Regions from separate parts of the Streptomyces sp. NPDC030245 genome, predicted to be linked through region 2. Evidence: riboswitches for the same ligand, from Rfam matches in the RefSeq annotation. Region 2 holds a riboswitch; each other region holds the start of a gene.
What was found. A riboswitch is a leader RNA that binds a small molecule or an ion and turns the genes downstream of it on or off. The one in region 2 is predicted to bind cobalamin.
Positions count from the first base shown of each region.

Region 1: linked by a shared signal. The riboswitch ahead of metE (5-methyltetrahydropteroyltriglutamate--homocysteine S-methyltransferase) and the one ahead of ACZ4Z4_RS36265 (energy-coupling factor ABC transporter permease) in region 2 are both predicted to bind cobalamin.
Region 3: linked by a shared signal. The riboswitch ahead of ACZ4Z4_RS17735 (cobalamin biosynthesis protein) and the one ahead of ACZ4Z4_RS36265 (energy-coupling factor ABC transporter permease) in region 2 are both predicted to bind cobalamin.
Region 4: linked by a shared signal. The riboswitch ahead of ACZ4Z4_RS00255 (ABC transporter substrate-binding protein) and the one ahead of ACZ4Z4_RS36265 (energy-coupling factor ABC transporter permease) in region 2 are both predicted to bind cobalamin.

Region 1 covers NZ_JBVICF010000002.1:332,536-340,211, reverse strand. Annotated here, with positions in the region: gene metE (5-methyltetrahydropteroyltriglutamate--homocysteine S-methyltransferase) at 1-1,923, opposite strand, end outside; cobalamin riboswitch at 2,090-2,309, opposite strand; gene ACZ4Z4_RS06205 (hypothetical protein) at 2,401-3,201, opposite strand; gene ACZ4Z4_RS06200 (hypothetical protein) at 3,378-4,589, opposite strand; gene ACZ4Z4_RS06195 (LysR family transcriptional regulator) at 4,685-5,644, shown strand; gene ACZ4Z4_RS06190 (TetR/AcrR family transcriptional regulator) at 5,670-6,329, opposite strand; gene ACZ4Z4_RS06185 (alpha/beta fold hydrolase) at 6,384-7,325, opposite strand; gene ACZ4Z4_RS06180 (acyl-CoA dehydrogenase family protein) at 7,538-7,676, shown strand, end outside.
Region 2 covers NZ_JBVICF010000018.1:68,399-76,074, reverse strand. Annotated here, with positions in the region: gene ACZ4Z4_RS36290 (SGNH/GDSL hydrolase family protein) at 1-72, shown strand, start outside; gene ACZ4Z4_RS36285 (endo alpha-1,4 polygalactosaminidase) at 319-1,161, shown strand; gene ACZ4Z4_RS36280 (energy-coupling factor ABC transporter ATP-binding protein) at 1,146-2,042, opposite strand; gene cbiQ (cobalt ECF transporter T component CbiQ) at 2,039-2,788, opposite strand; gene ACZ4Z4_RS36270 (energy-coupling factor ABC transporter substrate-binding protein) at 2,795-3,193, opposite strand; gene ACZ4Z4_RS36265 (energy-coupling factor ABC transporter permease) at 3,193-3,948, opposite strand; cobalamin riboswitch at 3,979-4,162, opposite strand; gene ACZ4Z4_RS36260 (hypothetical protein) at 4,275-4,586, opposite strand; gene ACZ4Z4_RS36255 (ArsR/SmtB family transcription factor) at 4,806-5,819, shown strand; gene ACZ4Z4_RS36250 (APH(3') family aminoglycoside O-phosphotransferase) at 5,858-6,673, opposite strand; gene ACZ4Z4_RS36245 (MMPL family transporter) at 6,899-7,676, opposite strand, start outside.
Region 3 covers NZ_JBVICF010000006.1:57,824-65,499, forward strand. Annotated here, with positions in the region: gene ACZ4Z4_RS17710 (hypothetical protein) at 1-845, opposite strand, end outside; gene ACZ4Z4_RS17715 (alpha/beta hydrolase family protein) at 901-2,037, opposite strand; gene ACZ4Z4_RS17720 (class II aldolase/adducin family protein) at 2,104-2,790, opposite strand; gene ACZ4Z4_RS17725 (inorganic phosphate transporter) at 3,099-4,394, shown strand; gene ACZ4Z4_RS17730 (hypothetical protein) at 4,407-4,631, shown strand; cobalamin riboswitch at 4,741-4,887, shown strand; gene ACZ4Z4_RS17735 (cobalamin biosynthesis protein) at 4,995-5,993, shown strand; gene ACZ4Z4_RS17740 (cobyric acid synthase) at 5,990-7,498, shown strand; gene ACZ4Z4_RS17745 (putative cobaltochelatase) at 7,581-7,676, shown strand, end outside.
Region 4 covers NZ_JBVICF010000001.1:55,540-63,215, reverse strand. Annotated here, with positions in the region: gene glnII (glutamine synthetase) at 1-56, opposite strand, end outside; gene ACZ4Z4_RS00290 (arsenate reductase family protein) at 229-597, opposite strand; gene ACZ4Z4_RS00285 (hypothetical protein) at 766-1,074, shown strand; gene ACZ4Z4_RS00280 (alpha/beta hydrolase family protein) at 1,164-2,150, shown strand; gene ACZ4Z4_RS00275 (alpha/beta hydrolase) at 2,176-2,940, opposite strand; gene ACZ4Z4_RS00270 (HAD family hydrolase) at 3,023-4,153, opposite strand; gene ACZ4Z4_RS00265 (AraC family transcriptional regulator) at 4,343-5,212, shown strand; gene ACZ4Z4_RS00260 (VOC family protein) at 5,209-5,700, shown strand; cobalamin riboswitch at 5,698-5,882, shown strand; gene ACZ4Z4_RS00255 (ABC transporter substrate-binding protein) at 5,949-7,031, shown strand; gene ACZ4Z4_RS00250 (FecCD family ABC transporter permease) at 7,040-7,676, shown strand, end outside.

The DNA of each region.
Region 1 (7,676 bases), on a different contig from region 2:
GCGGAACGCCTCCGTGGCCCAGGCCAGGTAGGCGGGGTGGTCGGCGGCGCGCAGCGGCAGCGTCTCGCGCAGCGCGGGCTCGTCGACCTGGATGACGGAGGTCCCGGCCGCCTCCAGGTCGTTCACCTCGTCGCGCAGGGCGAGCGCCACCTGGCGGGCGGTGTCGCCGAGCGGCTGGTCGTCGCGGACGAAGGACCAGGCGAGCATGGTGACGGGCCCGGTGAGCATCCCTTTGACGGGACGGCCGGTCAGGGACTGGGCGTACGTCGTCCAGCGCACCGTCATCGGCTCGGGCCGCGAGATGTCGCCCGCGAGGATCGGCGGACGCACATAGCGGGTGCCGTACGACTGGACCCAGCCGTGCTGCGTGGCGAGGTAGCCGGTGAGCTGTTCGGCGAAGTACTGCACCATGTCGTTGCGCTCGGGCTCACCGTGCACCAGGACGTCGATGCCCGCCTTCTCCTGGAAGGAGACGACCTCCTGGATCTCGGCCCTGATGCGCTCCTCGTACTTGGAGCCGTCGATCCGGCCGGCCCGCAGATCGGCGCGGGCGGCCCGCAGTTCACCGGTCTGCGGGAAGGAGCCGATGGTCGTCGTCGGCAGGAGCGGGAGGCGGAGGGCGGCGCGCTGGGCCGCCGCCCGCTCCGCGTACGGCTGGGAGCGCCGTGCGTCGGCGTCGGTGACGGCTTCGGTGCGGGCGCGGACGGCCGGGTCGTGGGTGATGGGGGAGCCCGCTCGCGACGCCAGGTCGGCGCGGTTCGCGGCGAGTTGGGTGGAGATCGTGTGCGTACCCCGGGCCAGGCCCCTGGCGAGGGTCACGATCTCGGTGGTCTTCTGGCGGGCGAAGGCCAGCCAGCGCAGGATCTGCGGCTCGATGTCGCGTTCAAGGGCGGTGTCGACGGGGACGTGGAGGAGCGAACAGGAGGCGGCCACGTCGACCCGGTCGGCGAGCCCGAGCAGGGTGCCGAGCGTGGCCAGGGAGTGCTCCAGGTCGTTGACCCAGATGTTGCGGCCGTCGACGACACCGGCGACGAGGCGCTTGCCGGGCAGGCCGCCCACGGCCGCGAGCCCGTCGAGATTGGCGGCGGCCGCCCCGGTGAAGTCGAGGGCGAGGCCGTCGACCGGGGCCTTGGCGAGCACCGGCAGGGCGTCGCCGAGCCGGTCGAAGTACGTGGCGACGAGCAGCTTGGGGCGGTCGGTGAGGGCGCCCAGGTCGCGGTAGGCGCGCTCGGCCGCGTTCAGTTCGGCCGGCGTGCGGTCCTGGACGAGGGCGGGCTCGTCGAGCTGCACCCATTCGGCGCCCGCCGCGCGCAGGTCCGCGAGGACCTCGGCGTACACCGGCAGGAGGCGGTCGAGGAGGGTCAGCGGTTCGAAGTCGGCGGGCACTCCCGGCGCCGGCTTGGCCAGCAGCAGGTAGGTGACGGGGCCGACGAGGACGGGCCGCGCCGAAAGTCCCAGCCCCCGGGCCTCGTTGAACTCGGTGACCTGCTTGGTGGAGTCGGCGCCGAACACCGTGCCCGGACCCAGCTCCGGTACCAGGTAGTGGTAGTTGGTGTCGAACCACTTCGTCATCTCCAGCGGCGCCACGTCCTGCGTGCCGCGCGCCATCGCGAAGTAGCCGTCGAGCGTGTCCTTCTCGACCGCGGCGCGGTGCCGTTCGGGGACGGCGCCGACCATGACGGTGGTGTCCAGGACGTGGTCGTAGTACGAGAAGTCGCCGGTCGGGACTTCGCCGATGCCGGCGTCGGCGAGTTCCCGCCAGTTCGCGCGGCGGAGTTCGGCGGCGGCGGTACGGAGGGCGTCGGCGGTGACGCGGCCCTTCCAGTAGCCCTCGACGGCCTTCTTCAGTTCGCGGCCCTGGCCCTGGCGGGGGTAGCCGTACACGGTGGCCCGTGCTGCCGCGGCTGCGGGCTTGGTGGTCACGGAGATCTCCTTCGCGAGATGAATCCCTGAGATCCCGGGGACGGGACGAGAGCGCGAAGGGGCGAACGACCGGACGGGAGAGGGATCGCGCGGGTGGCGCGGCCGTCCGTCCGATGTGTGCGCCGACCCGCCCTCGAGGTCACCGGGATATCCGCGCCCGAAACGGTTCGCGCGCGGACAGCGGGCAGGTCTTCGGACTCGCGGGCACATCCTCCGGGGAGGACGCCTACTGGCCGTCGCTTCCCAGGACCGGTCTTGCGGTCCCAGTGCGTGTGACGGCGGTCGTTCCCGCTCACCGCTGCGGGGCAGTCCCGGATTCCCACCGGGTTCCCTCTTGCGACGCTCCCGCCTGGCGGACGGGGCGAACCAGCTGCACTGATCACCTTACGACGGCGCCCACCGGCCGGCCGGGACATGGCCGGATCCGAAAGGTGAGCTGCGCCACGCGGCGGCGCCACGCGGCGCCCCGTCGATCGGCTAGCCCTGACACTCCCGTGCCCGGCGGCCGGTCCCGCTGAGCAGGTCGACGCGTTGTCCCGCGCCCTCCTTGAGGACGTAGAGGGTGCCGTCCTCGGGCGTCCAGTAGCGGGGGACCAGGAAGACGCGGTCCCCGGAGACGTGGAACAGCCGCAGCCCGCCGTACTCGTACGCGTACTGGCTGCCCTTGCCGGTGACGCGACGGAAGCAGCTGCCGCCGCCGCGGATCATCAGATCCTTCTCGCTGAAGACGACGACGGCGGGGAAGTCGTCGCTGCGCAGGGTCCGCACGGTCAGCTCCGCCCGGCCGCGCCCCGCGATCGCCGCGTACGTCGACACGGCCCAGAACAGCGACAGGACGCAGACGAAGAGAGTGAGCCCCCAGAGCCGCAGGTCCCGGCGGTCACGGGTACGGGCGTACGCGTTGAGCGCGAAGCCGCCGATCGCGGTGAGCGGCAGCAGCAGGTCGAACAGCCAGGGGTTGAGCGGATACAGCGGTACGAGGACGAGGGGCACCGCCCACGCGAACCGCAGCACGCGCACGGCGCGGTCGAGCCGTTCCGGTGCGCCCGCCGCCCAGCGGAGCAGTCCGAGCGCGCCGAGCGCGATGCCCGCCGCGAACCAGGCGGGCAGGTAGAGGGCTCCGACGCTGCGCAACAGGTAGTCGCTGGTGGAGAAGTGGAAGACGGTGTCACGCAGGCCGAGGGCCTTGGTCTCGGCGTCGGTGCTCGCCCAGCCGAAGTAGAAGAGGACCGCGGTCAGGAGGGTGACGAGGGAGCCGATGGCGCCGACGAGCTCCAACCAGCCGATGGCGGGTTCGGAGGGGGGCGGGGGAGGGGACGGGGCCGGATCTGGGACCGGGTCCGGGGCGGGGGCGGGGTGGGGCGCTGGGTCGGGGTCGGCGGGCGGTTCCGGTTCTGGTTCTGGTTCTGGTTCTGGTTCGGGTGACGGTGGCGGTGGCGGTTCCGGAGGCTCACTCATCGGGACGGTGAGTCGGACGCGGGCGAGGAGGACGCGGGCGACGCGGACGTCGGTGAGGCGGACATCGGTGACGCGGAGGAGGGTGACGCGGAAGAGGCCGAGGGCGACTCCTGGATGCCGCTCCAGTCGAGCGTGAACGCCGCCTGCTTCGTCACCTTGACTCCGCTCTTCGTCACGAGCGTCACGTCGATGCTCTTCGGGCGCAGACCGCCGAAGCCGTCGGGGCCCGGCAGGTCCACCGTGACCGTTCCGTCCTTGCAGCACCTCGCCTTGTCGTCCTCGTCGCCGAAGGGTTTCAGGACGATCGGATCCGTCAGCTCCGCGGCGCGCAGTTCCACGGTGTCCGGCGCGTCCGGCCAGGTTCCGTAGAAGCCGATCGACGCACCCGGCGCGACGGCGGCGTCCGTGGCGGCGATCCTGTTCTCACAGGCGACGGAGCCCGCCGGGGCGGACCGCAGCACGACCCGCTCGCCGGGGTGCCGCTTGTAGTAGGCGACGAAGCGTCGCAGGACCGCGAAGGCCTCGCCGTCCTTGCACAGGTATCGGTCGGTTCCCGGCCGGTAGCCGGCCGCGCTGAGCCCCGCTTCGGCGCGGGTGGCGATGTTCAGTCCTTCCTTCTCGCCGTAGGCGGCCTTGCAGATCCCGGCGAGTCCCTCGATGACTTTCCAGGACTCGGCGGAGGCCGAGTTGCCGGACCCCTTCTGCGCGGCGGTCGCGCTCTCGTAGGCCAGTTGGCACTCGCCCCTCTGCAACGCGTCGTACAAGCTGTCCGGCTCGGGTTGTTCGTCCGTGTTGGGCGACTTGGGTCCCCACGGCAGCCAGCCGGGCGGCTTTCCGCCCCCACGGTTTCCGCCGCCGTCCCGGCCGCCGTCTCCGCTCCGATCCCCGTCTCGGTCCCCGTCCTTGCCGCCGGTCTGCCAGGACCCGTCCGTCGACCCGTCGGTCGTACCGCCCGACGCCCCGTCCGTTCCCCCGCCCGTGTCGCCCCCGCCCGGAGTGCCCGTGCCACCGCCGACGGTGCCCGTGCCCGTACCCGTCTCCGTGCTGGTGCTCCCGCCCGCGGAACCCCCGCCGCCTCCGCGCGCCCCGCCATCGGGCGACGCGACTCCCCGTATCCCGAAGAACAACCCCACCACCAGGACGAACCCGATGACGGCAAAGGCCCAGACAGGCACCTGAACGGCGCCCGGACCGGAGCGGACAGCCATGGCGACACCCCCGTTTCGCCTCCCTCACATGATGCTGCGCAGCGGCGGCGCCCGGTATCCCTTTGACAGGCCGATCACCCCTTAACCTCCTGAGCATGGGAAAGAGGAATGCCGACGGAGAGCCCGCGGAGGAGAACCCGGGCGGTGCGCCGGGTGCCGTGCCGCTGGACCTGAACCAGCTGCGCACGTTCCTGGCGGTGTACCGCTCCGGCTCCTTCACCGCGGCCGCACGTCTCCTGGGCCTGTCGCAGCCCACGGTCACCGCGCAGATCCGCTCCCTGGAGCGGCAGCTCGACCGGGAGCTGTTCGAGCGGCTGCCGCGTGGCGCCGCCCCCGCCCCCTTCGCCGACGAGCTGGCGTCCCGGATCGTCGACCCCCTGGACGCCCTCGCGGAGGTCGCGGGCCACGGCGGGGGCGGCTCCGCCGAGCCGGTCCACGTGGCGGGCCCGGCGGAGCTCCTGTCGCACTGTGTGCTGCCCCGTCTCGCCCCGCTGGTGGAGAAGGGTGTGCTGCTGCGGATCGCGACCGGTCTGACGGAAGAGCTCTTGGAGGAGATGCGGGCGGGCCGGCACGATCTGCTGATCGCCACGGCCCGGCCCCGCGGCCGCGCGTTGGCCGCCGTCCCGCTGGCCGACGAGGAGTTCGTCCTGGTCACGTCGGCGGTCTGGGCGGAGCGGATCGGCGGGTCCGCGCGCATCGCCGCCGACGGGCCCGCGGCGCTGCACGGCGTCCCCCTGGTGGCGTACGCCGAGGATCTGCCCATCGTCCGCCGTTACTGGCGGCACGTCTTCGGCAAGCGTCTGGTCTGCAAGCCCGCCGTCACCATGCCCGACCTGCGCGCGGTCAGGGACGCCGTCGTCGGCGGTGTCGGCTTCAGCGTGCTGCCGCGCTATCTGTGCCTCGACGAACTCGCGTCGGGGGCCCTGGTCCTGCTGAACGACCCGGACGACCCGCCCATCAACACCGGCTATCTGGTCCAGCGGCCCGGCTCCGCGGACAACCCGCACGTCGCCCTGGTCAGGGACCACCTGCTGGAGTCCGCGCGCGGCTGGTGACGAGGCGCGGGCAGGCCGTCGTCGGTCAGGTCCCCGGCGGCACCGGGTCCCGCAGCCGCAGGCCGTTCACCCAGATGGTGTTGAGCGTCGTGACGAGCCGCTCGTACGGGATGCGCTGCTTGAGCACGAAGACCGTGTAGGCCATGCGGCTCACCATCACGGACAGGGCGTGCGCGGTGATCAGCGGATCCAGCTCGGTGTCGGCCTGGCCGTTCTCCTGGAGGGTCCGGATCAGCTTGGCGTTGCGCCGGGCGAAGGCGTTGCCCCGCTCGACGCGCAACGCCATGAACTGCTCGTCGACCTGGGCGACCTGCTCGAACAGGGCCATGAGGCGGGCGTTCTTCTTGTACGCGCGCAGGTATTCGCGGTTCGAGGCGTCGATCAGCTCACGGGGATCGGTGATGCCGGTGCGCTCGCGCAGGTGCGGGTGGAGCATCTCCTCCTGCACCTGCTCGACGAGCGCCTGGAAGATCTCTTCCTTGCTGTTGAAGTACGTGTAGAACGACCCGGAGGCGACGTGTGCCGCCTTGGCGATGTCGGTGATGCGGGCGTCCAGGTAGCCGTCGCGCTCGAAGACCTCGCGCGCGGCGGCGATCAGGGCGTTGCGCGTCCTGACGCCGCGGGCGCTGCGGGGCGTGATCGGTTGCTTCTGACCGCCGTCTGCGGCCGGGGCCCGGGCAGTCACTGCGATCCATTCACTCTCGGTCGAACCTGTCCGTATCGGTGGCAGCGGATGTTATCAGCCGACTGTCCGGAGGAAGTCGAGGAGAGCGGCGTTGACCTCGTCGGGGCGCTGCTGCTGGATCCAGTGGCCCGCGCCGTCGAGCACGATGTGGCCGCGCTGATCGGTGAGCATCAGGTCGAGGTCCTTGGCGGACATGAACTGCCCGACAGGGTCCTTCGAACCCGTGACGAACAGCGAGGGCTGGGTGACGCGCCGGTCGGCGAGGTACTCGGTGAGTTCCCAGTTGCGGTCGAGGTTGCGGTAGTAGTTGAGGCCGCCGGTGAACCCGGTCCGCTCGAACGTGTCGACGTAGTAGGCGAGTTCGCCCTCGTCGAGCCACGGCGGGGGCGGCGACTGCTCGTCCGCCCGCTCGGCCCAGCGGGCGGAGTAGATCTCCCTCGCGGTGAGCGTCCTGCGGACGTTCCGGCGCAGGGCCTCGTCCGCGACGCCGCGCTCCTGGAACCACACCATGTAGAAGTCGTCGCCGAGGCGCTTGCGCAGGATCGGCAGCGGCGGCGCCGGGGCCCGCCGCGTCACCGGCACGCTCATCCCGGCCACCGCGCGCACCCGCTCCGGGTGGGCCAGGGCCAGCTGCCACACGACCATGGCGCCCCAGTCGTGCCCCACGAAGACGGCGTCGTCCGCGCCCACGTCGTCGAGGACCGCGGTCAGGTCGCCGCAGAGCGACAGGACGTCGTACGCGTCGACGTCGGCGGGGCGTGAGCTCCCGCCGTAGCCCCGCATGTCCGGGGCGAGGACGCGGTATCCCGCCTTCGCCAGCGCGAAGATCTGGTGCCGCCAGGAGAACGCCAGCTCGGGAAAGCCGTGGCAGAGCACCACCGGGGGCCTGCCCGGTCGTGCGTCGCCGTGATCGAAGACGCGGAGGGTGACGTCGCCGGAGGCGACCTCGCGCGTCGCGACGCGCTCCCACTCGGCGATCGGGATGTGTGCCGGCATGTGCGTAACCTCCGTCGCCCACACTGAACTTGACGCTGGATTCAAACATACAGGGTGCCCGCAGGCCGGTGCCGCCGAGACCCTTGAAGTTGAACCCGGATTCAAATACGTTGACGGCGTCCGGGCGAGCGAAGGTCAAGACCGTGGGAGGACGACGCGTGTTCGACGTGACCGACAGGGCCAAGGAGTACCAGGAGCGGCTGCTCGCCTTCATGGACGAGCACGTCCACCCCGCCGAGGCGGTGTACGAGGCGCAGATGGCGGAGTCGGGCGACCCGCACTTCCACCCGCCGGTCCTGGAGGAGCTCAAGGCCGAGGCGCGGCGGCAGGGCCTGTGGAACCTCTTCCACC
Region 2 (7,676 bases):
CCCGTGCACCCCAACGCGCTCGGCGAGGCCGGAATGGCCAAGGAAGCGGCCAAGGCGCTGAACCTGTCCTGAGCTGTTCTGAGCTGTCCTGAACTGTTCTGAACTGCCTTGAACTGTCCTTACCGGCCTTACCGGACGCCCGGCGCTCGGGCCGGGGGCGGGGGCTGCGATCCTGTGCGGGTGAACGGGATCAAGTGGCGTACCAGCAGGAACCGCTCAGGGAACCGCTCCGCGCGGAGCGGCGAGACGCCCTTCGAGGGGCGGTGGGCAGGCGCGGCGGGCGCCCGGCGAGGCAGCAGCGCACGCGTACGGACCGGTGTGGGCGGCGCGCTGCTCCTCGCCCTGCTCGCGGGGTGCTCGACCGGCGGTCCGGACGGACCCGGCGAACCCGGCGGATCGGGTGACTCCGGTGGCTCCCGTGCCGCCGGCCGCCATGACGTCCGGCAGCCGCCGGTCGACGCCACGTTCGACTACCAGCTGGGCGGCCCGTACGCGCCGCCGTCGAAGGTGCGCGTCGTCTCCCGCGACCGCACCGCCGACCCCGTGCCGGGCCGCTACAACATCTGTTACGTCAACGCCTTCCAGGCCCAGCCGGGCAAGGAGGCGGCGCGCTGGTGGCAACGCGAGCACCGTTCTCTTCTCCTGCGTGACGAGGAGGGCCGCGAGGTCGTCGACGAGGACTGGCAGGAACCCCTGCTCGACATCTCCACCGAGAAGAAGCGCGCGGCCCTCGCCGAGATCGTCGGCGCGTGGATCGACGGGTGCGCGAAAGCGGGCTACGACGCGGTGGAGCCCGACAACCTCGACTCCTACGAACGCTCGGACGGCCTGCTCACCCCCGACGACGCGGCCGCGTTCGCCCGCCTCCTGGCCCAGCGCGCGCACCGCCAGGGCCTGGCCATCGCGCAGAAGAACACCACCGACCTGCTGGACCGCCGCGAACGGATCGGCTTCGACTTCGCCGTGACCGAGGAGTGCGCGCGCTACAAGGAGTGCTCGGAGTACGCGTCCGCGTACGACGGGAAGGTCTTCGACATCGAGTACGTGACGAGGGACTTCGACACCGCCTGTCGCACCTGGGGCAAGAATCTCTCCGTCACACTGCGCGACCGCGACGTCCTGCCCGCGGGCGAGGACGGCCACGTCTACCGGCACTGCTGAGAGCCCCGGCCGCGCGCCCCGGCAGCCAGGGCCGCCAACTCCTCCGCGGTGCGCGGCTCCTCCCCCTCCCCCGCCGCGAGGCCGCACGTACGCAGCAGCTCACCGACGGCGATGCCCCACGGCAGGTGCAGCCCGGCCGCGGCCAGGAGGTCCCGCCGGGCCAGCGTCTCCGCCACCGGCCCCGTCCGCACCCCGGAGGGGGTGAGCAGCGCCGCGTCGTCGGCCCAGCGCAGGGCCAGGTCGACGTCGTGGGTCGCCATGACCACGGTCGTCCCGGCGTCCCGCAGCCGCCGCAGGGTGGCCAGGAGCCGCTCCTGGCCGTCGGGGTCGAGCCCCGCGGTCGGCTCGTCGAGGATGAGCACGCGGGGGCGCATCGCCACGGCTCCGGCGATGGCGGTCCGCTTCCGCTGGCCGTAGGAGAGCAGGTGGGTGGGCCGGTCGGCGAGCGCGGTGATGTCGAGGGCGGCGAGCGCCTCGGCGACCCTCGCCCGGACCTCGGCGTCGGGCAGGCCGAGGTTCAAGGGGCCGAAGGAGACGTCCTGTTCGACCGAGGCGGCGAACAGCTGGTCGTCCGGGTCCTGCACGACCAGCTGCACGGTCGTGCGGAGCCGGGTGAGGCCCTTGCGGTGGTACGCCACGGGGACTCCCTCGACCGTCAGCTCGCCGGAGCCGGGCCGGAGGCCGCCGCTGAGCAGTCGCATCAGGGTGGTCTTGCCGCTGCCGTTGCGTCCGAGCAGGGCGAGGGCGCGGCCCTCGACGACGTCGAAGTCGAGGCCGCTGAGGACGGTGGGCCCGTCCTCGTACGCGTAGGACACCGCGCGGAGAGCGACCACGGGCTCGCTCAGGGCCCGCGCGGCGCTCGTGGCACCCGTGGTGCTCATCGAAGGAACCTTTCCAGGACGAGGGTCAGGGCCACCAGGCCCACGAGGAGTGCCGCGCCCGCGGCGAGGAAGGGCCGGGAGATCCGGGCCTCGGGCACGAGGACGCGCAGGGTGCCGTCGTAGCCGCGCCCGGCGAGCCCGGCCTGTAGCCGGCTCGCCCGGTCGAAGGCGCGCACGAACGCGGTGGCGCCGAGACCGGCGAGGGAACGCCAGGTGGCGGCGCGGGTGGTGTGGCCGAGCCGGGCGGCCTGCGCCTGTCTGATCCGGCCCATGGAGTCCAGGAGCAGGAAGCTCATGCGGTACGTGACGAGTGCCACGTCCACGACCGGCGCGGGCACCCCCGCCTTCACCAGGCGGGGCAGCAGGTCCGACATGGGGGTGGTGAAGGCGAACAGGAGCACGCCGAGCGAGGCCGCGGAGGTCCGCAGGAGCAGTCCGCCCGCGCGCGCCGGGCCGCCGTCCGCGAACGCCACGAACCCGTCGGGGCCGCCGACCTGGACGAGCAGGGTCAGGGCGCCGGTCACGCAGAAGCCGAGCGGCACGCGGTAGGCCCGCCACAGCTTGCCGGGCGGCACGCCCGCCGGGCCGAGCAGCAGCGCGAGCGCCGTGACCAGCACCAGGACGGCGCCCGGCCAGGGCGGCAGCGAGATGGCCAGGACGGTGAGGCCGAGACCGAGCACGGCCTTGTCCACGGGGTGCCGGCGGCGCCAGCGACTGCTGTGCGCCGCCGCGTCGATGGGCAGCACGCCGGGTCAGGCCCGCTCGGTCCCGGACCGGGGGCTGCCCGCGTCGACCGGCTCGTCGGAACCGCCCGCCGCCTCGGACCGCACGGCTTCCGCTTCCGCCCGCGCCTGTTCCGCGCCCTGGCGGCGGCCCTTGCGCAGCCCGAAGTAGTAGGCGAGGACGCCCGCGCCGATGGCCGCCTGGAGGGCGAACAGCGCGGACTCGACCTCCCCGGACGGGGGTTCGTACAGCGGCGAGAACCACGGTTCGTAGTCCGGTTCGAGCTCGGTGATCGCCGTCTCGGCCTGGGCGTCGGCGCCGGCGAACGGCTCTTCCTCGTCGTCGCCGAGACCGAGCGCCAGGGGCAGTACCGCGAGCGCGGCGACGATGAGGAGCAGCAGTGTGTTGATCTTCGCGTTCCGGCTCATCAGGCACTGGCCCCCGTCTGCGTCTCGGACGTCTCGGCTGTCTCGGGCGTCTTGGCTGTCTCGGGCGTCTCGGGTGTCGTGGCGCTCCGCTTGCCCTGGAGCAGTACGCCGAGACGCGTGAGCTCGCCCTTGCTGGACTGCACGAGCAGGCGCATCACCAGGACGGTGAGCAGGCCCTCGCTGACCGCCAGGGGGATCTGGGTGACGGCGAAGATGCCGCCGAACTTGCCCAGGGCGCCCAGGAAACCGCTGCCGGGGTCGGGGAACGCCAGGGCCAACTGGACGCTGGTGACGCAGTACGTGGTCAGGTCGGCGACGAACGCCCCGAAGAACACGGTGACCATGAGCGGCACGTCGTACCGCCTGAGGAGCCGGTAGACCGCGTATCCCGCCCAAGGGCCGATGATCGCCATGGAGAACACGTTGGCGCCCAGGGTGGTGAGCCCGCCGTGGGCGAGCAGCAGCGCCTGGAAGAGCAGGGTGATGGTGCCGAGCACCGTCATGATCGGTGGCCGGAACAGGATCGCCCCGAGCCCGGTCCCCGTCGGGTGCGAGCAACTCCCCGTCACCGACGGGATCTTCAATGCGGATAGGACAAACGTGAAGGCCCCGGAGGCACCGAGGAGCAGCGTGCTCTCCGGGTGCTCCTTGACTTCACGGGTCAGGGAGCGGACTCCGTGGACGACGAACGGCGCGGACGCTACGCCCCAGGCGATCGCGTGCGCCGGCGGGAGGAAACCCTCGGCTATGTGCATGGCTCAGCAGACCCTCTCCAGCACCTCGTGGATGGACAACGCGCCTTGGCCGGTCTCCTGGCTGACGGGTCGTACCGACCGGACTCCGCCTTCCCGGGTGCGTGTGCACCCAGTGGCTGCCGCGAGGGCTGGAGCCGGACTTCCCGATCACAGTGGCGAGGGCCGCACCGGCATCACACCGGATTTCCCGAGCACCAAGGCGTGGTGACACTAGTGCGCAAAGATCTGCCTGACAACTCGCGCGGCGGCCGCGGCGGTGGCACGCCTCGACACGCACCACCACCGCGTACGCCCCTGCTCAGAGGCTCAGCGCCTCCGGCAGTCGATCACGACTCGTCGTTCACCCACAGCTGCCACTTGCCGCTGCTGGGGTTCTTCTTGCAGGCCCACTCGGAGTAGATGGAGTTCCGGCCGTCGGCCTGGCACGCGGACAGGGTGCGGTAGGTGCCCACATAGATCCACGACATCGCGCCGAACTCGTCCGTAGCCTTGGCGGCGGTCTTGGCGGCAGCCTCGCTCGTGCCGGAGGACGCGGTGGCCTTCGGAGTGCTGGTCCGGTGCGTGTCGGCCACCGCGGGCGTCGCCGCGAGCGCGGTGGTCAGCGCCGTCGCGGACACGAGCAGGGCGGCCTTGTTCATGTGACGCACGGAATTTCCCTTCGTCGGAGTGGAGCTGTGGCAGAACGGGGGCGGGTGTCGGCGCCGCCGGCAGCGAGGTGTCCGGCGGCGCCGCCCCCTCCCCCCGTGAGCCGGGATGCTGGTGCGTTCTCCCGGCCCTGCCAGTGTTGGCCGCCGGCCGCCATTGATCGACTCGTTTCGGACTGGCCCGAAACGAAGGCCGCGAGGAGGATCGCCCGGGTGACGCTGCGCATCCACTTCACCGCCGAGGACCTGGCCCGCACCCGACTGGCCTCGGCGCCACGACCCTTGCTCGAACTGGAGATCGCCGTCCGGTTGGTGCAGGAACGCTCCCATCCGGTCCGGTTCGACGCCTGGCGCGGACGGGCGACCCGGCACCTGGTGCCCCGGATGCGGACCTTGTGCGAGTTGATCCCCGCCACCGGCGCGGCGGTGGACTTCCTGGACCTGAGCGGTGAGGGGCACCCGGACGACCTGGTCGACCGGCTGCGCGGGACACCTGCCGACCGGGTCCGGAAGGATCTGCGGCAGTGGGCCACCGGCCGCCCCCCGGGCCTCTCGTCCGATGTCCGCGCGCTCGGCGACGACCCGTCCCTGGTCGGCGAGTTGGCGGACACGGTCGCCCATGCCCATCGGCACTTCATCGCGCCCTACTGGTCACGCATCGACAGGCTCGCCCAGGTCGACCGCACCCGCAGGCTCCAGCAGCTGGCCGGGCACGGCGTCGAGCGTCTCCTGAGCGGGCTCAACCCCCGCTACATCGCCTGGCGTCCGCCCGTCCTGCACCTGACCATGGCTTCCGGGCGCGACGCCGACGTCCGTCTCGGCGGGCGCGGGCTCCTCCTGATCCCCACCCTGTTCGGCTCGCACTATCCCGCTCTGGACGACACCGCCGAGCCCCAGCCGTGGATCACCTATCCCCTGCACGACGACCGGCCGGGCGCGGTGCCCGCCGTGTTCACCGCCGAAGCACTGACCGGCTCCGCCGTCCCGCCCGCCCTGACCGCGCTCCTGGGCCGCACGCGCGCGACCGTGCTGCGCGTCATCGGCGACCACCCGGCCTGCACCACGGGCCAGCTCGCCTCGCACGCCCGTATCGCCCTCGCGAGCGCCAGTGAACACGCAAGCGTCCTGCGCCGCGCCGGACTCACCGCACAGACCCGCGACGGCAAGAGCGTCCGGCACACGCTCACACCGGCCGGACACGTACTCCTCGACGCGGGCACGGGCTGACCGGCCCGCCCGCGCCCCCTACGGGCCCCCGGGAGGCGTCAGAAGAATTCGTCGAGCAGCCGGTAGAAGTCCAGCTTCTCCTTGTCGGCCGTGACCGCCGCCCGCTCCTCGTACCGCCGCAGGAACCGTTCGGCGTACCCGGGTCCGAACCACGGGTCCTCCTCGTGGGCCAACTCCCGCAGCAGGACGGCGAGGTCGGTGTGCCGGTCCGCCCTGCCGAGCCGGACGACGTCGATGACTCCGGTGACGCGGCAGGTGTCGGGGTCGAGCAGGACGTTCTCCGGGGTGAGGTCGCCGTGGGTGACGACCGGGTCCTCCGCCGCCGGGCGGGTGCGGCGCAGCTCGTCGAGGAGGCGCTGCCCGGTCCATCCGGCGCGTTCCTCGTCGAGGTCGTCCAGCTCCACGAGGCCGTCGGCCACGTGGCGTGCGGCCTGCTCCATGGTGACCGGCAGGGTGCGGTCGAACGGGCAGTCGTCCAGGGGCAGTCGGTGCAGGGCCGCTGCGAGGTCGGCGAGCGACTCGGCGACCGCGAAGCGCTGCTCCTGTGGCCACTCGTCGGCGGCCGGCCTGCCGGGCACGGCCTCGGTCACCAGCCACGTCACGCGGTCGTCGGCGCCTCGCTCGACGATGCGCGGCACGGGGATGCCCCGGCCGGCCAGCCAGGCGAGGCGGTCGGCCTCGTCCGCCAGGTCGGAGGGCGGGCCGTCGGACGTGACCGGGGTGGTCTTCACGTACAACTCGGGTGCGTCCGCGCCCGCCCCGGTGAGGTGGTGCACCTCGGCGCCCGATGCGCCGTCCGTCGCGGGGGTCCATCGGTACGCGGCGTACCTGCGCCGCAGATCGCTGCTCATGATCGGCATCATGGCAGGCGAGACCCGCGGCTCCCACCCGATATTTCGGGGGGCGTTGATGCGTTGCCGGCCGACCCGGTGCGCGCTGTCGGTTGCGGCAGTCGGGGCAATCGGAGCGGGCCCCGGCGGCGGGCGCCCGGGAAAAAGAACCGGGCGGGCCGGCCGGGACGTTCCCCACTGGTCAGTGGGGGCGTCCCGGCCGGCCCGCCCGTGCCGAACGGCGGTGTGTCAGCGGCCCACGGGTGCGAGCTCCCGGTCCGCCTCGGCGTCCGGCGAACCGGTGTCGCCGAGGTTCTTGTGGAGCTTCTCGCCCTCCACGTCCACGTTCGGCAGCGCCTTGTCCAGCCAGCGCGGCAGCCACCAGGCGGACTTGCCGAGCAGGGCGAGGACGGCGGGCACGATCGCCATGCGGACGACGAAGGCGTCGAAGAGGACGGCGACGGCCAGACCGAAGCCCATCATCTTGATCATGTCGTCGTTCTCCATGATGAAGCCGGAGAAGACGCTGATCATGATGACCGCGGCCGCGGCCACGACCCGTCCGCCGTGGGTGAAGCCGGTGACGACCGACTCGCCCGGGCGCGCCCCGTGGACGTACGCCTCGCGCATCCGCGTCACGAGGAAGACCTCGTAGTCCATCGCCAGGCCGAAGACCACACCGATCATGAAGATCGGCATCATGCTCATGATCGGGCCCGGCTGGTCGACGCCCACGACGTCCGCGAGCCAGCCCCACTGGAAGACCGCGACGACGGCGCCGAGCGCGGCGGCCACCGAGAGGAGGAAGCCGAGCGCCGCCTTGAGCGGGACCAGGATCGAGCGGAAGACCAGCATCAGGAGCAGGAACGCCAGGCCGACGACGAGACCGAGGTAGGGCAGGAGCGCGTCGTCCAGGGTCTGCGAGAAGTCGATGGTCATCGCGGTCTGGCCGGTGACCAGGATCTCGGAGCCGGTGTCGGAGCCGATGCCGTCGGCGGTCGAGCGGATCGACTTGACCAGTTCCTCG
Region 3 (7,676 bases), on a different contig from region 2:
CTGCCGAGGGGGGTGAGCGTGGCCTGTCCGTCGGCGTAGGTGAGGGCGCCGACGGCGGCGAGGCCGTGCAGCGCCCAGTCGAGGAGGGCCGGCAGCGGGGCGTCGTCCCGGGGGCGTTCGGCCGGGGCGGCGGCGTCGGGCCGCGGCTGGGACTCGTAGGGGATCTCGCAGCGCTCGGTGCGCAGTTCGGTGACGCGCTGGTCCAAGAGGTCGAGCAGTTGCGGCACGGGGACGGGGCCCGCGGACAGCTGGAGGAAGGAGAGGACCTGCGGCATGGCCTCGACGGTCTCGGCGACGGCCGCGGGGGCGAGGTCGTCCGGCGCCGGGTGCGCCAGCGACCAGGCGTCGAAGAGGGCGACCCAGCCGCGCAGCACGGCGGTGTCGTCGCGGTCCCAGGCCCGCAGGCGCCAGCCGGGGCGCGCGCTGTCACCGTGCACCTCGATGAGGCCGGCGAGGCGGGCGGTGTCCCAGTCGGCTCGGACCTGACCGGGGGTCAGCCCCAGTTCGGCGGCGGCCCGTTCGGCGGTGGCGTCGGAGAGCGTGCCCTTGCCGTCGGGGGTCGCGCCGGTGCGGCCGGGCCCCGGGCGCAGGGCGGCGTCGGCCCAGCGGGCGACCCGGGCGGCGGCGGCGAGGCAGGCGCGGGCGCCGCGCGCCAGCTCCGCGGGGGCGGGTGTGCCCTCGGGGGGCCGGGGCGCGGGGCGGCGCGTGCGGCGGTTGCTCATCGCGCCGGGCGCGGCGGAGAGGGGTCGTGTCGCGTCGCGCCGGGCCTCTCCTCGCTCTTCGGCCCTCGGGCGGGGCGCGCGGACAAGTCGGAGCCTGGAGTCGCGCGGGGTACGGGACGTCACGGGGGCAGTCTTCCTGTTGACGGTCCGAAAACCCAAACGGAATGACGGCGCAGCGTCACAGCAGGGGGGTGAGGAAGCGGCGCAGCGCCTCTTCGTAGCCCGCGGGGTCGGCGTTCCACATGGCGCCGTGCGGGGCGTCCTGCACCGGGTGCAACGTGACCAGGTCCGGGCGCTGTTCGGCCAGCCGGCGGGAGAGGGCCCAGGGTGCGACGGCGTCGTCGGGGCCGTGCACGAGGAGGGTCGGCACCCGCAGGGCGCCGGGGTCCGCCGCGGCCGGCAGCCGGTCGCCGCGCAGGCCGGTGCGGCCTTGGGCGGCGCGGACCGCAAGCGGAAGGAGGGGTCCGGGGGTGCGCCGGGCGCCGGCGAGGGCGCGCAGGGTGGTCTCCCAGTTCAGCACCGGGGAGTCGAGGACGAGGCCGCCGACGCGGTCGCGGAGCGCCGAGTGCGCGGCGGCGTGCAGGCACATGGCGGCGCCGGTGGACCAGCCGTGCAGGACGACGCGCTCGGCGCCGTGGCGCACGGCGTGGCGGATGGCGGCGTCCAGGTCGCGCCACTCCGTCTCGCCGAGGTGGCCGAGGCCGTCCGGGGAGCGGGGCGCGCCGGGGTCGCCGCGGTAGGCGAGGTCGAGGACCGGGACCCGCAGGCGGTGGAGGAAGTCCATGACGACCATGGGGTGTTCGCGGGTGGTGCCGAGGCCGTGGACGGTGATGACCCAGGTGGCCCGGGCGCCGGGCACGAACCAGGCGGGCAGGGCGCCGAGCTCGCCGGCGATGGCGACGTCCGCGTGGTCGAGACCGAGGGCCGTGCGCGGGTCCCCGATGTGGACCTGCGGGGTGAGCCAGACGCGGTCGCCCGGTTCCAGGGAGCCGCGGGTGACGGCTTCGAGGCGGCGTACGACCGTGTCCGCCTCGTGCGGGGCGGACTCCAGGACGGGGCCGACGACCGCGTGGGTGCCGGGGCCGCTCAGGCCGTACGTGCCGGGGCGGCGGCTGGCGAGGGCGCGCGTGAGGCTGATCTGTCCCGCGGCCGTGGCGTGCACGGTGAGGCGGGGTTCGGTCGGCAGGCGGCGGCCGGGTGGCGTCTTGAGGGCGGCGTCGCTGGCGAAACGGCCCGCCGCGATGGCGGCCGCGGCCGTCCCCAGGGCGGCTGTTGCTGCGGTGACGGCCGCTGCCGTCGCTTTGGCTGGGCGCACCGTCCCAGTGTCCGGGGCCGAGGGCTCCGGGGCCAGTGGGCGATGCCTCCGGAGTGATGTGCCGGCTCAGTCCGCGGGCTGACCGTAGCCGCGCAGTTTCTCCGCCGCTTCGCGCAGCTGTTGCGGGGAGAGGAGTGTCGGGGCGTGGCCGGGGACCGCGGCGGCCGTGAGCCAGAGGCGGGCCATCCATTCCAGCTGGGCGGTGCGGTCGTACGCCTGGGAGAGGTCGTCTCCGTAGGTGATCGTTCCGTGGTTCTGGAGGAGGCAGCCGGTGCGGTCGCGCAGGGCGTGGAGCATGTGCCCGGCCAGCTCGTCGGTTCCGTAGAGCGCGTAGGGCGCGACGCGGACCGGGCCGCCGAGGGCGCCGGTCATGTAGTGGACGGCCGGGAGCTCGGGGACCAGCATCGAGACGGCCGTGGCGTGCACGGCGTGGGTGTGGACGACGGCGCCCGCGGAGGTGGTGCGGTAGATCGCGAGGTGCATGGGGAGTTCGCTGGTCGGCGCGAGGTCGCCGAAGAGCCGCTGCCCATCGAGGTCGACGCCGACCGCGTCCGCGGGCCGCAGCCGGTCGTAGGGCACTCCGCTCGGGGTGACGAGGACGGTCCCGCCGACGCGTACGGAGACGTTGCCCGAGGTGCCGACGACCAGGCCGTCCCGCACCGTCCTGCGAGCCGTCAGGACCAGCTCGGCCCAGGCTTCCCGCACGGCGTCGCGCGCCCCGTCCCGGCCCTCGTCGTGCCGCTGCTCAGTCATGCGGCGATCCTGCCAGCCGGGCGGTTCCGGTTTCTGGGGGTCCGGCGTGATCAGTATCTCTTCGGCGGGTCGCCGCGCCGGTGGCGGCAGGGCGCGCGAAGGGTGCCCGCCGGATGGCGGAGCACAGTATTCCGCCCGATTTGCAGGCTTCCCGCCCCTGATCCGTACGATCGTCTTCGTACACCTGGTCCATTCGGAGCGACGGCACTCCACTTCGGGTCACCGCACCGCCCGGCTCAGTTCACTTTCCGTTCACCCAGGTTGCCTACGTTCCACATGCCACTGACGTCCAACAGAAGCCTGGGTAAATGGAACACATCACGCTTCTCCTCGGGATCGTGATCGTCACCGCTCTCGTGTTCGATTTCACGAACGGTTTCCACGACACTGCCAACGCGATGGCGACGACCATCTCGACCGGCGCTCTCAAGCCCAAGACGGCGGTGGCCATGTCCGCCGTGCTCAACCTCGTCGGAGCCTTCCTCTCCGTCGAAGTCGCCAAGACGATCTCAGGCGGGATCGTCAACGAGGACGGCCTCAAGACAGAGGTCATCTTCGCCGCGCTCGTCGGCGCGATCCTCTGGAACCTCCTGACCTGGCTGGTGGGCCTGCCCTCCAGTTCCTCCCACGCCCTCTTCGGCGGCCTCATCGGCGCCGCGGTCATGTCGATGGGCTGGTCGTCGATCGACGGCGGCACCGTCGTCACCAAGATCCTGATCCCGGCGCTCGCCGCGCCGCTCGTGGCGGGCATCGCCGCGGCGCTGGCCACGCGCCTGACGTACCGGATCGGCCGCAACACCGACACCAAGGCCACCGCCAAGGGCTACCGCGCGGGCCAGATCGCCTCCGCGGGCCTGGTCTCGCTGGCCCACGGCACGAACGACGCGCAGAAGACCATGGGCATCATCACGCTCGCCCTGGTCACCGGCGGCGTCCTGAACCCCGGCGCGAACCCCCCGATGTGGGTCATCGTCTCGGCCGGTGTGGCCATCGCCCTCGGCACGTACCTCGGCGGCTGGCGCATCATCCGCACCATGGGCAAGGGCCTCACCGACCTCCAGCCCCAGCAGGGCTTCGCCGCCCAGACCAGCGCCGCGACGGTCATCCTGGCCTCCTCGCACCTGGGCTTCTCGCTCTCCACCACCCAGTCCTGCTCCGGCGCCGTGATGGGCGCGGGCCTCGGCCGCAAGGGCGGCGTGGTCCGCTGGTCGACCGCGACCCGGATGTTCGTCGCCTGGGGCCTGACCCTGCCGGCCGCCGGTCTGGTCGGCGCGGGCGCCGAGCTCCTCACCAAGCAGGGCCCCTGGGGCGTCGCGGTCACCGCAGCGCTCCTGATCGCCGGCTCGGCCGTCATCTGGGTGCTCTCGCGGCGCAACGCCATCGACCACACCAACGTCACCGACGACGAGATCCGCCACGACGGCACCACCGGTGCCGAGCCCGCGGGCGTCGTGACCACCGCGATCGCCGCCGTCACCCCGCCCACCACGGGCGCGCTGGCCGCCGCCACCGGACCGGACGAGCCCGTCAAGGCCACCGTCGGAGCCCCGACCACCACCACGACCGGCGCCCTGGCGGACCCCGCCCGGCCCGCGACGGTATAAGGACAGATCACCATGAGCATCGACTGGGCAGCCCTCGGCTCCGTCTTCGGAGTCAGCCTCGCGGTGACGGTGGCCCTGGTGGGCCTGTTCACCCTCGGCATCGTCGGCCTCTCCAAGCAGGAGGCGGCGGCCGCCTCGGGCGGCGGTTCCGCGACCATGGCGCGCACCGGCGCGTACGCCTGCTTCGCGCTGTGCGCGGCGGCCGTGGCGTACGGGATCTATCTGATCGTCGCCTGACGGCAGCGTTCGACGGTGGGGCGCGGGACGTGTGAGTACGTCTCGCGCCCCACCGGCGTGTGTGGGGCTCCGCACACTCTCCCGCCGCAGGTCAACGGCGAGTTGACGGGCGTTCGCGGGGCGTGGTGGACTGCCGGGGCCAACTACGGCGGCAGAAGAGGAAGCCGGTGCGAATCCGGCGCGGTCCCGCCACTGTCACCGGGGGGAAGACGCTCCCCCGGAAGCCAGGAACTCTCGCCGCCGATCACGTCGAACCAGGGCGCGGACACCCTGAGTGAGGACATATCGCCATGCGCGGCCGCCCGTTGCCGGTTCCTTCCCTGCGTACGAACTCCCTCCTCAGCGCAGCGACGGGCTGAGCCCATGAGTGCCGATCGCGACTTCGCGTACGGCGCCGCCGCCGGACTCCTCGGTGACCTGCTGCTCGGCGATCCGCGCCGAGGCCATCCGGTCGCCGCGTTCGGACGTGCCGCGGGCGCCGTCGAGCGGAAGCTGTGGCGCGACCACCGCGGGTGGGGCGCGCTGCACGCCGTGGTGTGCGCGGGGGGCGCGGCGGGCGCCGCCGCCCTCGCCTCCCGTCTCGTACGCCGGTCACGCGCCGGCTCGGTGGCGCTGACCGCCGCCGCGACCTGGTCCGTCGTCGGCGGCACCTCACTCGGCCGGGAGGCGCGGGCCGTCGGCGGGGCGCTGGAGGCCGGCGACATCGAGGTCGCGCGGGAGCGGCTGCCGCATCTGTGCGGGCGTGACCCGCAGGCACTCGACGCCGACGGCATCGCGCGGGCCGTCGTGGAGTCCGTCGCCGAGAACACGTCCGACGCGGTGGTGGGGGCGCTCGTGTGGGGCGCCTTCGGCGGGGTGCCGGGGCTCGTCGCCTTCCGCGCCGTGAACACGCTGGACGCGATGGTCGGCCACAAGTCACCGCGGTACCGGCGCTACGGGTGGGCCTCCGCCCGCCTCGACGACGTCTTCGGGTGGCCGGGGGCGCGGCTCACCGCCGCGCTCGCCGCGCTGGCCGGGGAGTCGCCCTCGGGCGCGGTCGGGGCGTGGCGCGCCGACGCCGCGAAGCACCCGAGCCCCAACGCGGGGCCCGTCGAGGCCGCCTTCGCGGGGGCGTTGGGGGTGCGGCTCGGGGGGACCCTCTCGTACGCGGGACGGGTCGAGCACCGGCCCGTCCTGAACGCGGCGGGGCGGGAGGTGCGGGTGACGGACATCGAGCGGGCCGTGCGGCTCTCGCGGCGCGTGAGCTGGCTGGCTCTCGGCGTCGCGGTCGCCGCCCGCGGGGCACTGGGGTCGGCACGGTCGCGGTCGGCACGGTCACGGTCGGCAGGGTCGTGGTCGGCTACGTCAGGGAGAAACGCATGAGTGGCGGGTTGCTCGTCGCCGGGACCACCTCGGACGCCGGGAAGAGCGTCGTCACCGCCGGCATCTGCCGGTGGCTGACCCGCAAGGGCGTGTCCGTCGCGCCGTTCAAGGCGCAGAACATGTCCCTCAACTCCTTCGTCACCCGCGAGGGCGCCGAGATCGGGCGCGCGCAGGCCATGCAGGCGCAGGCCGCCCGCGTCGAGCCGAGCGCGCTGATGAACCCCGTGCTGCTCAAGCCCGGCGGCGACCGGTCGAGCCAGGTCGTCCTCATGGGCAGGCCGGTGGGCGAGATGAGCGCGCGCGGCTACCACGGGGGGCGCCAGGAGGCGCTGTTCGACACCGTCAAGGGATGCCTCGACGAGCTGCGGGGCAGCTATGACGCCGTGATCTGTGAGGGCGCGGGCAGTCCCGCCGAGATCAATCTGCGGCGCACCGACATCGTGAACATGGGCATCGCGCGCGCCGCCCGCTTCCCCGTCCTGGTGGTCGGTGACATCGACCGCGGCGGGGTGTTCGCGTCGTTCTTCGGTACGACGGCGCTCCTGAGCGCGGCCGACCAGGAGCTGGTGGCCGGATACCTGGTCAACAAGTTCCGCGGGGACGTCTCCCTCCTCGAACCGGGGCTCGACATGCTGCTCGGGCTCACCGGGCGGCGCACGTACGGCGTGCTGCCGTTCCAGCACGGGCTCGGCATCGACGAGGAGGACGGCCTGCGGGTCTCCCTGCGCGGCGCCGTCCGGGAGTCCGTGGTGGCGCCGCCGGTCGGCGAGGACGTGCTGCGGGTCGCCGTCTGCGCGGTGCCGCTGATGTCCAACTTCACGGATGTCGACGCGCTGGCCGCCGAGCCGGGCGTCGTCGTGCGGTTCGTGGACCGGGCGGAGGAGCTCGTCGACGCGGACCTCGTGGTCGTACCGGGCACGCGCGGGACCGTGAAGGCGCTGGCCTGGCTGCGGGAGCGCGGTCTCGCGGACGCCCTCGCGCGCCGGGCGGCCGAGGGGCGGCCCGTGCTCGGCATCTGCGGCGGCTTCCAGGTCCTCGGCGAGCACATCGAGGACGAGGTGGAGTCGCGGGCCGGGTCCGTGGACGGGCTCGGGCTGCTGCCGGTGCGGGTGCGGTTCGCCCGCGAGAAGACCCTCGCCAGGCCGGTGGGCGAGGCGCTCGGGGAACCGGTCGAGGGGTACGAGATCCACCACGGCGTCGCCGAGGTGGCGGGCGGGGAGCCCTTCCTGGACGGCTGCCGGGTCGGCGAGGTGTGGGGCACGCACTGGCACGGGTCGCTGGAGAGCGACGCGTTCCGCCGCCGGTTTCTCACCGAGGTCGCCCGTGCGGCGGGCCGCCGCTTCGTGCCCGCCCCCGACACCAGCTTCGGCGCGCTGCGGGAGGAGCAGCTCGACCTGCTGGGCGACCTGATCGAAGAACACGCGGACACGGACGCGCTGTGGCGGCTGATCGAGAACGGCCCACCGGAGGGCCTGCCGTTCATCGCGCCGGGTGCGCCGTCGTGAGCGCCCGCGCAAAGGCCGGCACGAGCGCCCGCGCGATGACCGGCATGAGCACCGCCACGCACCACCGCATCAAGGAGGCTCTGTGACCACCCCGTATCCGTTCACCGCCCTCGTCGGCCAGGACGACCTGCGGCTCGCGCTGTTGCTGAACGCCGTGTCGCCCGCCGTCGGCGGCGTA
Region 4 (7,676 bases), on a different contig from region 2:
AGCTTCGCGGTCGGCGCGGTGCCGTCGATCCAGATGTACTCGGCCTTGAAGGTCACGGGGCTCATCCTCATAACGCTCGGTACGGCGCAGCACGTGCGGGTGCTGCGGTGCCGTGGTGATGAGCGGCAGCCTGGCAACCCGCGATTTCCCGACCGTTGCCCTCATGTGAACCCCGTGTTACCTGAGGCGGGTGTGTCCGGGCTCACGGCACCGCCCGGCCGCGCGGTCTCAGCGCGACAGCGCGTCCCGTACGGCCTCCTCCGTGCGGGCCACCACCGCCGTGCCGTCGTCGGCCGTGATGATGGGGCGCTGGATCAGCTTCGGGTGGCCGGCGAGCGCCTTGATCCAGCGGTCGCGGCCGGTGGCGTCGCGCGGCCAGGCCTCGCGGTCCTTGAGGTCCAGGTCCTTGGCGGCCTGCTCCTGGGTCCTGGTGATGTCCCAGGGTTCGAGGCCGAGGCGGTCGAGGACGGCACGGATCTCGTCCTCGGTCGGTACGTCGTCGAGGTAGCGGCGGACGGTGTAGTCGGCGCCCTCCGCGTCGAGCAGCGTGAGCGCGCTCCGGCACTTCGAGCAGGCGGGGTTGATCCAGATCTCCATGCCCCACACGCTACCCCCGGAACACCCGTCCCGGGGTGCGCGGCACCCCCGTATTCGAACAGCCCAAAGCCCCTCTGGCCAGCGGCGATTGTCAGTGGCCCGCAGTAGAATCACAGTAGTGTTCGAGGGCGCCCGACGGGGGGTCCCGACCGCGACAGGAGGATGCCCGTGCCCGCTGCCGCACTCACGTCGAAGCGTGTGTCCAAGACCGTACCGAAGCCCGTCCTGATCGACCTGCCGTACGCACCACTGGAGAAGAAGGCGCTGCCCCCGGGCCGCCCGCGCGAGTGGTACGTCAACCACAACCGCCGCCTCAAGGCCATGCGCCTCGCCATCGCCCTGCTCGACTCGGGCGTCTACCTGCCGAACCAGGCGAAGAACAGCACGATCCGGCGCATGGCGGAGGACGTCGGGATCCATCCGCCGTCCGACATCACCTGCCACATGGTGCGGGCGCTCATGCGCTACAGCCGCTGAGCGGCCGCGGGGCCCGTGGAGGGAGCACTCCTCCACGGGCCCCGCACAGGTCTGTCCGGTCATGTGTGCGATGGGACATGCTGTGCCCCATGACCCAGCCGGAACCCGTCGGCATGCCCGAGCCGGAACCCGTCGGCATGCCCCAGCCGGAACCCGTCGGCGAACTGCCGCTCCTGACGACCGCCGGACTCCCGGACGGCACCCGCCTGCCCGTGCGCGCACTCCGCGCCCCCGCACCGGAGCGCTTCCTCCCGTCCGGCTCCGGCCCTGCACCCTGGCCGCCCCCGGCCCCCGCGGTGCTCATCCTGCCCGCGATGGGCACCCCCGCCCGCTTCTACCGCCGCTTCGCGCGCCAACTGCACGACGAGGGGCTGACGGTGCTCACCGTCGACCTGCGCGGCCAGGGCGAGGCGACGCCGCGCGCCACCGGTCCCGGCGCGCCCGGCCACGGCTACCGCGCGATCGTCGAGGAGGACATCCCGGCGGTCGTCGCGGCGATCCGCGCCGAGCTCGGCACCGAACCGCCCTTGTACGTCCTTGGCCACAGCCTCGGCGGCCAACTGGCGCTGGTGTACGCGTCCTTGGCCAAGCCGGGCGGCGGGTTCGACGGGGTGGCCGTCGTCGCCACCGGATCGGTGTGGTTCCGCGCGTACGGCCCGCTGCGCGGCCCGGGACTTTTCCTGCTCCAGCTGCTGATCACCGCGGCGTCGACCGTGCTCGGCCGCTGGCCCGGCACCCGGCTCGGCTTCGGCGGCGACCAGCCCAAGGGCGTCATGCGCGACTGGGCCCGGCAGGTGCGGACGGGCCGCTACAGCGGCAAGGGCTCCACGCTCGATTACGAAGCGGCGCTCGCCACCCTGGAGCTGCCCGTCCTCGCGGTCTCCGTCGACGGCGACACGTTCGCGCCCGCCACCGCCCTCGACCACCTGCTCGGCAAGGTCCCGCGGGCCCGCCTCACCCGCCGCCACTACACGGCGCAGGAGGCGGGCGCCCGGCTCGACCACTTCGCGTGGACCCGCGCGGGCGGCACGCTCGCCAAGTGGGTGGCGGCGTGGGCGACGAGGCCGGGGGAGTAGCGCGGCGGGTCGGGCCGGGAGTGCGTCAGGCCAGGAGCGCGTCCACCAGTCGTCGCCGGTCCGCCGCGTGGTCCCGCAGCCAGGCGCCCAACGCGTGGTCGGCGTCCGGCAGTCCGAGCCGCTCGAACCGGGCCCGGGTGGCGAGCGCCTCGCCGACGGCCGACGTGACCTCGGGCGGGATCACCGCGTCGGTGCCGGGCACGACGAGCACCGCGCGCCCGCCGAAGCCCCGGTAGACGTCGAGCGCGGCGGAGTCGCGCCACCGGCCCGGGGTCCGGATGATCTCGGTGAAGCGGCCGTCGCCGTCGCCGAAGGGCAGCGGCCAGGCCTCCTGCGCGTACACGGCGGGCGCGCACAGGCCGATGCCCGTGACCCGCGCGCCGAAGCGCGCCACCAGGTCCGCCACGGTCTGCCCGCTCATGCTGAACCCGACGAGCACCAGGCTGTCGGATGCGGGCACCCGCCCCTCGATCACCGCGGCCGCCTGCGCGCACCGCCGCCGCAGGCTCAACTCCCGCAGAGCTCCCGTGCTTTCGCCGTGCCCGGAGAAGTCGAGGGCGAGCGCCCGGCAGCCGCGCGCCGCGAACTCCGCCTGGAGAGCGGCAAGCCGCGCCTTGTTGCCGCCACCGGCGCCGTGCAGCAGGACGACGGTGGTGGCGGGGGCCGGCGCCGCGGCGGCGCCGGGCAGCGCTTCGGCGCAGCTGAGCGTCTCGCCGTCACAGGCGAAGGAGAAGGCGGAGAGGGGGGAGAGGGCGGGTGAGGTTTCCGTGGCGAGGAATTCCTGAGTCATGCGACCCATCCTGCGCCGTCCTCCACGCCGCCCTCCTGCATACGCCTCCCGCGCCGTCAGCCGATCTGGTCCGGAGTAACTGTCAGCCGATCTGGTCCGGCGTGACCGTCAGCCACCGCTTGTCGGCGGTCACCTTCTGCCCCAGCTCACGCTGCCGCTCGGCGTTCTTCGCCTTCATCCCGTCGAGCTGCTTCATGTACGAGTCCTTGCGGTTGACCCAGACGCGCACGCCGCCGCGGTCCACGTCGGCGGAGTGGAACAGCATCGGCCCGTCGCTGACCGGCGTGTCACCGGCGGCGAGGATCGGCTTCTTCCACTCGTCGATGTACGTGTTGATCGCCGCCGGCTTCCCCTCGTACCAGGTCAGCGGCACCCACAGGTTCGGCGTCAGCTCGCGCTCCGCGAGCTTCGCGCGGTCCTGCTCGCCGAAGCGGCCCTCGGCGATCTCCTTGCGGGAGCTGGTCACCTCGCCGGTCTTACGGTCCTTCAGCTGCATGGACACCCCGATGACGTTCTGCGGCTTCACGCCGTAGCCGTACTTCGGGTCCGCGAGCACCATGCGCACCAGGTCCTCGCTGGCCGCGCTGACCACGTACACCTCGATGCCGTGCGCCCGCAGCGTCCTGTAGAGCTGCTGCATGCCGCGCGAGAACTCCGGCGCCTTCACCTCGGTCTTCGTCAGCTTCCCGTCCTCGTAATACTCGGCGGGGATCGGCTTCTTGTACGCGAGGAGCTCGTCGACGTACCCCTTGAGCTCCTTCAGCGTGAAGCCGGAGAAGATCTGCGCGGCCCACGGGTAGCAGACCTGGTCGTCCACCTCGCACAGCCGGTTGTAGTAGCTGTACAGGCTCTCCTTGTGCCCGGCCTTGTCCTTGAAGGGGATGACCTTCAGCGACGGGTCCATGGTCTTGCGGGTGAGGACGCCCTTCATCTCCAGGAAGGGCAGCAGCGACTCCTCCAGGTCATTGCGGTACGTCGTGTTGTCCGCGTCGAAGACGGCGTACGCGCCCTTGTGCCCGTTCTCCGAGATGACCTTGCCGAGCTTCTTCGCGACGGGCTTCGGCCAGTGCGACAGCTCACGGGCGGTGGCCACGGAGGTGTCGGCGGCGGTCGCCTCGCCCGTCGGCCACAGCGCGCCGCCCGCGAGGACGGCGGCGGCCAGCGCCCCCGTGGCACCGATGACGGCCAGCTTGCCCTTTGCCCGTACTGCCATGTCTCTACGTCCCTGCCGTTCCCTGAAAGCGATGCGCGGCCCCGTCCGGAGCGGCGCGCAATGCTATGGGCCGGGGCGCCCGTTTCCCATGATCGAAGTCACCGGACGCGGAGGGTGTGGGGAGGGGAGGGCCGGGTAGCGGTGTGGGACCGCGCGACCCGCCGCGCCCCGCCCCGCATACTGGAACACATGGGCTCCCGTGAGTTCGTCAGGACCGTTCCGCGGCTCGACGGCATGGTCGTCTCCGCGGTCGGCTACCGCACCGCGGGACAGCGGCCGGCCCTGCACCGGGGCCTCCCGTCCCCGTATCTGACCGTGATCTTCTCGCTGGACGGGCCCATCGCCACCGGCGGCACCCCCGGCCAGGCCACGGGCCCGGACGCGGCCCGCACCGACATCGTCGTGGGCGGCCTGCACCAGAGCCCCGCGTACGTCGTACAGCCCGAGCACGAGGCGGGCATCCAGCTCGCCGTGCACCCCCTCGCGGCCCGCCCGCTCCTCGGTCTGCCCGCCGCCGCACTGGCAGGGCAGCTCGTCGTCGGCGGCACCGACGTCCTCGGCGACCGGGCGGCGGACATCCGTGAGCGCCTGTGCGAGCTGGACCGCTGGGAGGACCGCTTCGCCCTGCTCTCCCGCTATCTGCGGCGGCGCGCGGCCGAGGACCGGGCCGCCGGATCCGTACGGCCGGAGGTCGCCGAGGCCTGGGCGTGGCTGGCCCGGCACCGCGGCGCGGGCACCCTCGGCGGCCTGTCCCGGCACGTCGCGCTCAGTGAGCGCCGACTGACCGCGCTGTTCCGCGCCGAGACCGGGCTGAGCCCCAAACAGGCCGCGCGCCTGATGCGTTTCCAGCACGCCAAGGCCGCCGTCGTCCGCGCGGTCGCGGCGGGCGGGCCGCCGGACCTCGCCCGGGTCGCCGCCGAGACCGGCTACTACGACCACTCCCACCTCGTACGCGACTTCCGGCAGTACACGAAGGCGAGCCCCACCCGCTGGCTGGCCGAAGAGTGCCGGAATATCCAAGCCGGGGCGCACGGCGACGGCGAAGAGTGGAAGCCATGAACACCACACCCGACACGACTCCCGAGACCACACCCGACACGACTACCGACGCCACGCCCGCTCCCGCCATCTGGCCGGCGCTCCAGGCCGAGGACGCCCCCGCGCTGATCGACTTCCTCGTCGGCACCGTCGGCTTCCTGCGCACCGCCGTCTACGAGGACGGCGGCCGCGTCGCGCACGCCCAGCTGGACTGGCCCGAGGGCGGCGGCATCATGCTCGGTTCGTACGACCCCGGGTCGGCGGCCGCGGCCTGCGGAAAGCCGGGCACGGCCGGTGCCTACGTCGTCACCGACCACGTGGACGCCCTGTACGCCCGCCTCACCGAGGCCGGCGTCAAGATCACCCGCGAGATCGAGGACAAGCCGTACGGCAGCCGCGAGTTCGGCATCGAGGACCCCGAGGGCAACCGCTGGTCCTTCGGCACCTACCGCGGCGAGCCGAGGCCCGCACCGGCCCAAGGCACGGACCGCCCCCGCGAGGGCGCGTGATAACTTGCGCAAGCCAGTCAAACCCACACCTGGGCCAGGGAATCCGGTGCGAATCCGGAACTGACGCGCAGCGGTGAGGGGGACGGGCGGGGCCACGGCCACTGGGCGTTCCAGGACGCCCGGGAAGGCGCCCCGTCCGGACGATCCCGAGTCCGAAGACCTGCTGGCGCCTCCGCTCGCACACCGGGCGACGGAGGTCGTGACGCAGGCCAGGCTCCGCGTATGAGCCGCGAGACCCAAGGGATCACGTGTCCTCGACAGCCCGTACATCCACCCTGTCCGCCCTGCCTGCCCTGTCAGCCCTGCTCTGTGCCGGCCTCTTCGCGCTCACCGCGTGCGGCGGAGGCGGCACGTCGGACAAGGGAGACAAGGCAGGCGGGGCTGACAAGAGCGCCGCGGGCTACCCCGTCACGGTCGCCTCCTGCGGCAAGGAGGCGAAGGTCGACGCGCCGCCCCGGCGGGCCGTCTCCCTCGACCAGGGATCCACGGAGATCCTCCTCTCCCTCGGCCTCGCCGACCGCATGGTCGGCACCGGCACCTGGACCGACCCGGTCCTGAAGAACCTGGAGAAGGAGAACGCGAAGGTGGAGCGGCTCGCCGACCGCTACCCGGCGCTGGAGAAGGTCCTCTCCAAGGAGCCGGACTTCGTCAGCGCCTCCTTCCTCTACACGGTCGGCAAGGGCGGCGTCGCCGACCGCACGAAGTTCACCGAACTCGGCGTCCCGGTCTATGTCTCGCCCACCGACTGCGCGGGCAAGGACAACAACGGCAGCGGCGACGGCAAACGCGTCAAGACCCTCACCATGGACACCGTCTACGGAGAGGTGCGCGACCTCGCGAAGGTCTTCCACGTCGAGCAGCGCGGCGAGCAGCTGGTCGCGGACCTGAAGAGCCGGGTCGCGAGGGCCACGAAGGACATCGACGAGGCGGCCGCCTCCGACGTGACACTCCTGTACTGGTTCGCCAACTCCGACGCCCCCTACATGGCGGGCTGCTGCGGCGCGCCCGGCATCATCACCCGCGAGCTCGGCGCGAAGAACGTCTTCGACGACACCCGCGAGGAGTGGCCCCAGATCAACTGGGAGACCGTCGCCGACCGCGACCCCGACGTCCTCGTCATCGGCGACCTCACCCGCAAGTCGCAGTCGGCCGAGAGCGCCGCGGCGAAGATCAAGTTCCTGGAGACGAACCCGGCGACGAAGAACCTCACCGCCGTGAGGAAGAAGCGGTACGTCCTCCTCAGCGGCCAGGCCATGAACCCCACGATCCGCACGGTCGACGGCATCGAGCAGGTCGCGGCGGGGCTGCGGAAATTCGGGCTCGTCAAGTGAGGGAGGCAGTGCCAGGCGGGGACACGGCCCTCGCCGCTCCCACCGCTCCCACCGCTCCCACCGCTCCCGTCGGACGGCATGGCCTGCGGGTCGGCCTCCTGCGCGTCGGCCTCCTGTGGCCGGCCGGGGTCGCCGCGCTCGTCCTGTCCGTCTCCGTGGCCGTCACCATCGGGCCCGCGGACATCTCCGTGCCGGACGTATGGGCGACCGTCGTCGCGCACCTCGGCTGGGGCGAGAGCCCCCTCACCCCGATCAGGGACGGCATCGTCTGGAACCTGCGGATGCCGCGCACCCTGCTCGCCGCGGTCTGCGGCGCGGGCCTCGCGGTCTGCGGTGCGGTCATGCAGTCGCTGCTCCGCAACCCCCTCGCCGACCCGTTCGTGCTCGGGGTGTCGTCCGGGGCGTCCACGGGAGCGGTCGCGGTCGTCGTCCTCGGTGTCGGCGGGGGAGCGGTGTCCGTCTCGGCGGGCGCCTTCGCGGGCGCGCTCTGCTCCTTCGCGCTCGTCCTGCTCCTGAGCCACACGCTGGGCGACACGACGGACCGGGTCGTGCTGTCCGGCGTGGCGGCCATGCAGCTGTTCTCCGCGCTCACGTCGTTCGTCGTCCTCATGGCGGGCGACGCGGAGACCACCCGCGGCATCCTCT